Regions from separate parts of the Hydrogenophaga aquatica genome, predicted to be linked through region 2. Evidence: predicted binding sites of a transcription regulator. Region 2 holds the regulator's gene; the other holds the start of a gene.
What was found. The regulator FliA, encoded in region 2, starts transcription of late flagellar genes. The targets are predictions, from matches to a motif close to CTAAAGTTTNNNNNNNNNNNGCCGNTA.
Positions count from the first base shown of each region.

Region 1 (3,399 bases), on a different contig from region 2:
TTGGCATGAGCGAATCGGAGCAGACTCGCGTCATTGAGTCTCTCAAATCGGCCATTGAGTTATCCGATTCAAGCCCCCCGATCTTGAAGCACCCATAGCATCAGAACATCACGCCATAGTCCACAAAGAGCCTTCAATCTGATGAACGCACACGTCACCATTCGCAAATTCGAGCCCGCAGACATCGGCACCGTCATTAACCTGCTCCAGGATGTCAGCGACTACCGACCAAATGCAGAAGCCATTCTTTCCCTCGCCGAAGCTTTCGCCACTCAACCAGACTGCCATGCTTGTGTTGCCGTTTGGAACAACAGGTTGGTCGGCTTTGGCTCGGTTTTTGTCATTAGCCGCGTGCGTGGCGGACGCTCCGGAATCGTCGAAGATATGGTTGTGGCAAAAGATATGCGCGGCAAAGGGATTGGTAGGCTGATCCTGAGTGCCCTTCTGGACGAAGCGCGCAAGCTCGGCTGTTTCAAGGTATCCCTTGAGAGCGCAGCGGCAGCTCAACCGTTCTACGCAGCGAATGGTTTCGTAGCCTCTGGCCAGATCATGAAAATTCTGATCCAGGACTGACCTTGCCTCTACTTCGAGACATATAAACCATGGGTTCAAATCAAGTACACCTGGAAATCCCTTGGACCCTTGGACACCAAGGCGAGTAACCTGCTGGTTTGCCAGCTCCTGTCCGGGACGGGATTCAGACCACGGGGACTCTATTGAACGTGGCTTTCTACAGTCACTGGCCCATGCATCTTCGCTGATTTACGTCAACACCATCCAGTATGAACACTGCAGCCAAGAGGCCAGTGAAAACCGGCCGCGAGACCGGGTAAGAGCCATCGCCGTTCAGAGGCAGAATATCGACTTGAGTCATCGCAGCCTGAGACGACATATGCAGAGACCTCCCACCAAACCCTTATCAAGGACCGCGCATGACCACTAGCCACCGCCGCGCCGCGTCCGCCTACCGCAGCATCGGCATCGAGACTCGAGCTGTGGGACATGACCAGCACCAGCTCGTCGCACTCATGTACGAATCGCTGCTGGAAACATTGAATGCCGCCATGGGTGCCATGGCGCAACAGGACATCTCCGCCAAGATCAAGCACATCAACAAGGCCATACGCATACTCCAGGAAGGCCTTTACGCCAACCTGGACCTTGAGCGAGGCGGAGAGATCAGCGCCAACCTCGCGGCGGTGTATGACTACGCCATCATGGCCTTAACACAAGCCAACCTCAAGAACGACACGGCCAAGATTCAGGAGGTCATCGGGATGATCAAGCCCATAGCCGAGGCTTGGGTCCAGATTCGCCAGAACAACGCATCACCAGAACCTGGTACGCCCAAGACCTGAGGGGCACGACGTGCCGATAAACCCGGTTTATCCAGCGCTATTCCAGCTCAACACCGTGCGCGGCATGTCGATATGAATTACAAGAACAAAACTGCCGAACAGAACAGCTGATGACCACATCCCTCTTGACCCAGTACCAAACCATCGAACGCACCAGCGAGCGCATGCTTCTGGCAGCTCGTCAAAGCAACTGGCATGAAGTCAGCCGACTGGAAGAGGTGTGCGGTGAACAGGTGCAGCGCGCCCGCGAACTGGCACGATCTGCCACACTGTCCCCTGCCGAGAAAGCCAGCAAGCAACGCATCATGCTCTCTATCCTGCGCCATGAAGCGCAGATCCGCTCCCTGGCCGAGCCATGGATGTCGGGCCTCAGCCACATTCTTTGCCCTGGGACCGACGCCATGCGTCACTGACATCCTTACATCTTCGTCAAGTTCTGCCAGCCTACGCCGATAAGAATTGCAGGAACACAAAAACACCGCGCAAGGAACGCATCATGCAGACGCTGCTGGACTACTACCAGGCCATCGAAACCACCAGTTCACTCATGCTGAAGGCTGCTGAAGCCGAAGACTGGGACGAAGTGGTGCGCTTGGAAGGCGCGTGCGCGGTGCTGATCGAGCAACTGCGCGAGCGGTCAGGCGCCCTGGATCTGTCGGCTGAAGATCGAGCGGAGAAACACCGCATCATGATGACCATCCTGCGCCACGATGCGCAGATAAGGGAACTGGCCGAACCCTGGATTGACGATCTTGGACGGATGATGCATGTGCAGCATCCCGTGCAACTGCACTGACAAAAAACGGCCCACTCGGGCCGCTTTTTTTACACCTGCATGTTCATCACATCGGTATAAGCCTGCATCATCCGGTTGCGCACATGGAGCGCGGCCTGGAAGCCGATCTGGGCCTTCTGCATGGCCAGCATGGTTTCTTCCAGACTCACATTCGGATTGCCCAGCTGTACCTGGGTCTGCAGCTCCGACGATTTGTTCTGAGCCGCACTCACATTCTGCAACGCCGTCTTGAAGGCGTCACCGAAGCCCCCCTGAACGCCCGCAGCCGCTCCTGCACCCGCCGCCTTTGTCTGGCGCAAGGCTGACAGGTTCGCATTCGTCAAAGGTGTAAGGCGCAGGTCCATGGTGTGGCTCCTTGGAGCAGTACTTTCAGATGGGTCCTATGCTACGGGCGGTGCCCGTCAAACTTAAAGGCGAACAGCGGGCAGAAAACCGGCCTATTTTTGCTTTAGCGCGGCCACATGGCTCCCATAATCTCGCCAGACAGGGCCTGGGAACCTCAAACCGGGCCGGGATTACCGAGCCAGCCACAACATGAACACAGCCGTCGCCGAGATTGAAAGCCCGCTGCCCGCCACACCGTCCAATCCGCTGGTGGCTGGATTCTCTCGCCTGAGCAGCGCACGCAAGCTCTTGCTGGGCGTTGGCGTCCTGGCGATGGTGGGGGTGCTGGCATCCGGTTTCTACATGGCCAACCGCCCGGATTACCGCGTCCTCTATGCCAACCTGTCTGACAAGGACGGCGGCGCGGTGCTCGCGCAACTGTCGCAGTTGAACATTCCCTACAAGCATGCCGATGGCGGCAGCGCCATCCTCGTGCCGGCAGACAAGGTGCATGACACCAGATTGCGTCTGGCCTCGCAGGGCCTGCCGCGCGGATCGACCGTTGGCTTTGAACTGCTTGACACCACCCGGCTGGGCATGACGCAGTTCCAGGAACGCCTGACCTTCCAGCGAGGGCTGGAAGGGGAACTGACCCGCTCCATCACCGCGCTCAGCTCCGTATCGGATGCCCGCATCCACTTGGCATTGCCCAACCAGAACGGTTTCTTCCGCGAGCAGCAAAAGCCTTCCGCCAGCGTGCTGCTGACGCTTTACCCCGGGCGCACACTGGATCGCACCCAGATTGCAGGGATCGTCCACCTGGTGGCCAGCAGCGTGCCCGAGATGAACCCCAAAGCCGTGAGCGTGGTGGACCAGAACGGCAACCTGCTGTCCCAGTCGCCCGACGGCGAATCAGGCGGC
Region 1 is NZ_BAAGVK010000008.1:69,292-72,690, forward strand. Features, by position in the region: gene rffA (dTDP-4-amino-4,6-dideoxygalactose transaminase) at 1-98, shown strand, start outside; gene ACYVHH_RS06325 (GNAT family N-acetyltransferase) at 142-573, shown strand; gene fliS (flagellar export chaperone FliS) at 933-1,358, shown strand; gene ACYVHH_RS06335 (flagellar protein FliT) at 1,469-1,771, shown strand; gene ACYVHH_RS06340 (flagellar protein FliT) at 1,852-2,154, shown strand; gene fliE (flagellar hook-basal body complex protein FliE) at 2,184-2,498, opposite strand; gene fliF (flagellar basal-body MS-ring/collar protein FliF) at 2,689-3,399, shown strand, end outside.
Region 1: the regulator FliA is predicted to act here: its motif matches at 1,405-1,431, upstream of ACYVHH_RS06335 (flagellar protein FliT).

Region 2 (3,399 bases):
GTCTGGTCGATAAACCTCTCGAACAGCCCCGCACAGCTGCAGGGCATGGAGAGTGCCATGAAAGTCAACAACCTGTCAGAAAAGCCAGTTGGCGCCACCCCCGTGGGAGCCGCGAAGCCCGCGGACAGGCCCGTCAACTCGCAAAACACCCCTGAAACACAAGGGGTGGGCGCCAGCGTTACCGTGAAACTGTCACCGGTCACGCAGACGATGACTAACGGCGTGGCACGTTCTGGCACAGACGTCTTCAACGCCGAGAAAGTCCAGGCCATGCGCGCCGCCATCGAAAACGGCTCCTTCTCCGTCAACGCGGAAGCCATTGCGGACAAACTGCTTTCCAACGCCCGCGAAATGCTGGGCGTGGCATCGGCCAACTGAACCTTTTCCCTCATCCCTCCAGAAGATGACCCCGGCGCCCTCCCCTTGGCCCCAATGTCTTGAAACTCTGGAAGAGTTGCTCAAAATCACAGAGGCCGCATCCGCGGCCTCTGTGGCTTCTGTTTCATCCGGAAACTTTGATGAATTTGAGGCCTGCTGTCAGAGGCTTCAGCAGGCGCTGGCCAAGGCACAGCCGTTTCTGGCCGCCAGCTTCCAGACCGAACCCGTGCCCGCCCACATCCTGGAAATGCACGGAAAACTGCAGACGGCGTTGGGCAACCTGTATGAGGGCACGATGCGCGTACAGGCCCATGCCACCCGGGCGCTGTCGGTCCTGTTCCCGCAAGACCAGTTGCGGGCGTACAGCAAGCTTGGCAGCGGCGGCTACGGCGCTCCAGGAAAACCCGGAAGCACCGTGCTCAAGGCCTGAGGCCGGTCAGTGTTCGCGCAAGCGGGCGCGCAAACGGGCGATCGACTGGCTGTGCAGCTGACAGATCCGCGACTCGGTCACCCCCAGAACAGCAGCAATCTCCTTGAGGTTCATGTCATGTTCGTAATACATGCTCATGACGTGCTGCTCACGTTCCGGCAACTTCTTGATCGCCTCCACCAAGGCCGCGCGCATGCGCTGGTCTCCCAGCAGCGACTCCGGGTTCGACTGGCTGTCGGCCGGTAGGTAGCGGTCCAGGAAGTTGTCCTCGTCATCGCCCTTGGCCGAAAGGTCTTCAAGATAGACCAGCTGGGTGCCCCGCACCCGGGCCAGCATCTCCTGGTAATCGGGCAAGGACATGTCCAGCTCCTCGGCGATCTCGGACTCCCGGGGGACGCGCTGCAGACGCTGCTCTAGCCGCTGCACGGCATGCTCGATGTCTTTCTGCATCTTGCGTGCGCCGCGGGACATCCAGTCGCCATCGCGGAGTTCGTCAAGCATGGCCCCGCGGATGCGCTGGCTCGCAAACGTCTCGAACTGCACACCCTGGGACGGCTCGTAACGGGCAAGGGCTTCCGTCAGGCCGATCATGCCGACCTGGATGAGATCGTCGACCTCCACGCTTGCCGGCAACTTGGCAATCATGTGGTGGGCAAGACGATGAACCAAAGGGCTGTACTTGCGCAACTGGGCATCACGGTCAAGCGTGCCTTTGGCGGTGTACATCTGAAGCTCCGATGGACTGATCGGCTTGTGACTGGCGGTACTCAAGGTTGTGGTCAACATGGTTTCGGGCGCGCTCGTCATCAATCATCAAAGCACTGTCCAGCACTCGCAAGAGACAAGCATCGTCTGCACGACGCAAAACCCCCGAACACTGTTCATCATACCCCAGCATCCACAGCGATGGAATCACTCCCAGGCGCTCGCGGCACGTGCTGGCAAAGGCTTCCGATATCCGCTCGCGGCGTGCCGCAGAGCCCTCTTCCGGCTGGACAAGGATCGGTTGCAGGCCTGCCGCCTGCACCAGAACCTTCACAGCGTTATACGCCCAGACGAGCGAATGCTTTTCGTCGCGCAAGGCCACCAGCGGTCTGGCCTGGCTGTCCGCCAGCAGCACCGCCAGCACCTCCAGCGGCGCATGCAGCAGAACGACGCTCCCTTGGGCAACGTCCCCCAGCCAGCGGCTCAGCACGGCTCGGTGGCCGAGCCTCACGTCCTGAGGACGCAGGCCGTGGAGGCCTTCCATCACAGTCACCGGCAATTCCTGACGGCTCAGGCCCTGCTCCAGCATCCACAGGAGTTCATGGCTGACGCCCAGCGTCGCGGCGGAGTCGCCTGCAACCACGGGAACGACTCTGGTAGGCGGCTGCAACTCCCAGGCTGCCAGGCCACGGGCCTGGTCGAAATGTGACTCAAACATGCCAGGCATCCAGTTGCACTGCGGACTGAACCGGATCGGTAAAGAAGAAGGCAAGCTCCGAGGAGCGCGGGTCGTATGCCGACTTGCCGCTGCTGGCCATGGACATGCGCACGAGCGCCTGCGCGTCAGGGCGCTGCCAGTCTTCAGGCACGCGCTGCCCCGTGCTCAAGCCACGCAACGTCACCTGGTGACGCAGCAGCGCATCGACCGCCGGTCCCAGCTTCGCCGCCTCGTCCACCTTGGACAACACAGCGCCGTACAGCTGGGTGCCCTTGTATGCCTGGAACACTTCGTCCAGGGTGTCACCGTGGCTGCCTGCATTCAGCACCAGAAGCTTCTTGATCTTCGGGGTGGCAAGCATCTCCATCATCTCCTGGATCCGCGGGTCTTTCTGCCCCAGGCCTGCCGTATCGATGATGACCATGCGCTTGTTGGCCAGCAGGTTGAGCAGGTCCTGCAGCGCGGCGCGGTCATGCGCCAGGTGCGCGACCACGCCCAGCATGCGGCCGTATGCGCGCAGCTGCTCGTAGCCCGCCACCCGGTAGGTATCCAGGGTGATCAGGCCCACGCTGTTCGCGCCATAAGCCTTGACACACTGGGCGGCCAGCTTGGCGGCAGTGGTGGTCTTGCCGACACCAGTGGAGCCGATGAGCGCAAACACGCCGCCTTCGTCACAGAGCGAGCTGGAGTCCTGGGCCGTCCTGAGGTTGCGTGCGAGCACCTCCTGCGTCCACCGGAAGGCGTCTGCGGCTCCATGCTCGGAGGGGAGGCGCTCCATCACGGCACGAGCCACGGTGGGGGAATAGCCCGCGCGGATCAGCTTGTGCATGAGGCTCGACTGGATCGGGTTCTGACGGGCGTTACCCATCCACGCCAGCGTGTTGAAGCGCTCCTCCATCATGGTGCGCAGGTTGTTGATCTCGTCGGCCAGACGCGGGTTGGCACCTGCCTCCTGTTCGGCCGGCTTGCGGGCGGCCTCGGGGGCAGCCTTGGCAGCCGCGGCAGGGCGGGAGGCAGGCTCACTGGCCTGGCCGAAGGGCAGCGTCACGTCGGCAGGGCGCGCCACCTGCGCCGCCACACGCTCGGCCTTGGCCGCACGCGCCTGGGCTGGCTGGGCATCGCCCTGCATGGCTTCGCGGCGCTTGCGCAGCATGCGCTCACGCACGTA
Region 2 is NZ_BAAGVK010000002.1:294,864-298,262, forward strand. Features, by position in the region: gene flgM (flagellar biosynthesis anti-sigma factor FlgM) at 58-378, shown strand; gene ACYVHH_RS02530 (hypothetical protein) at 404-808, shown strand; gene ACYVHH_RS02535 (RNA polymerase sigma factor FliA) at 815-1,534, opposite strand; gene ACYVHH_RS02540 (hypothetical protein) at 1,509-2,231, opposite strand; gene flhF (flagellar biosynthesis protein FlhF) at 2,224-3,399, opposite strand, start outside.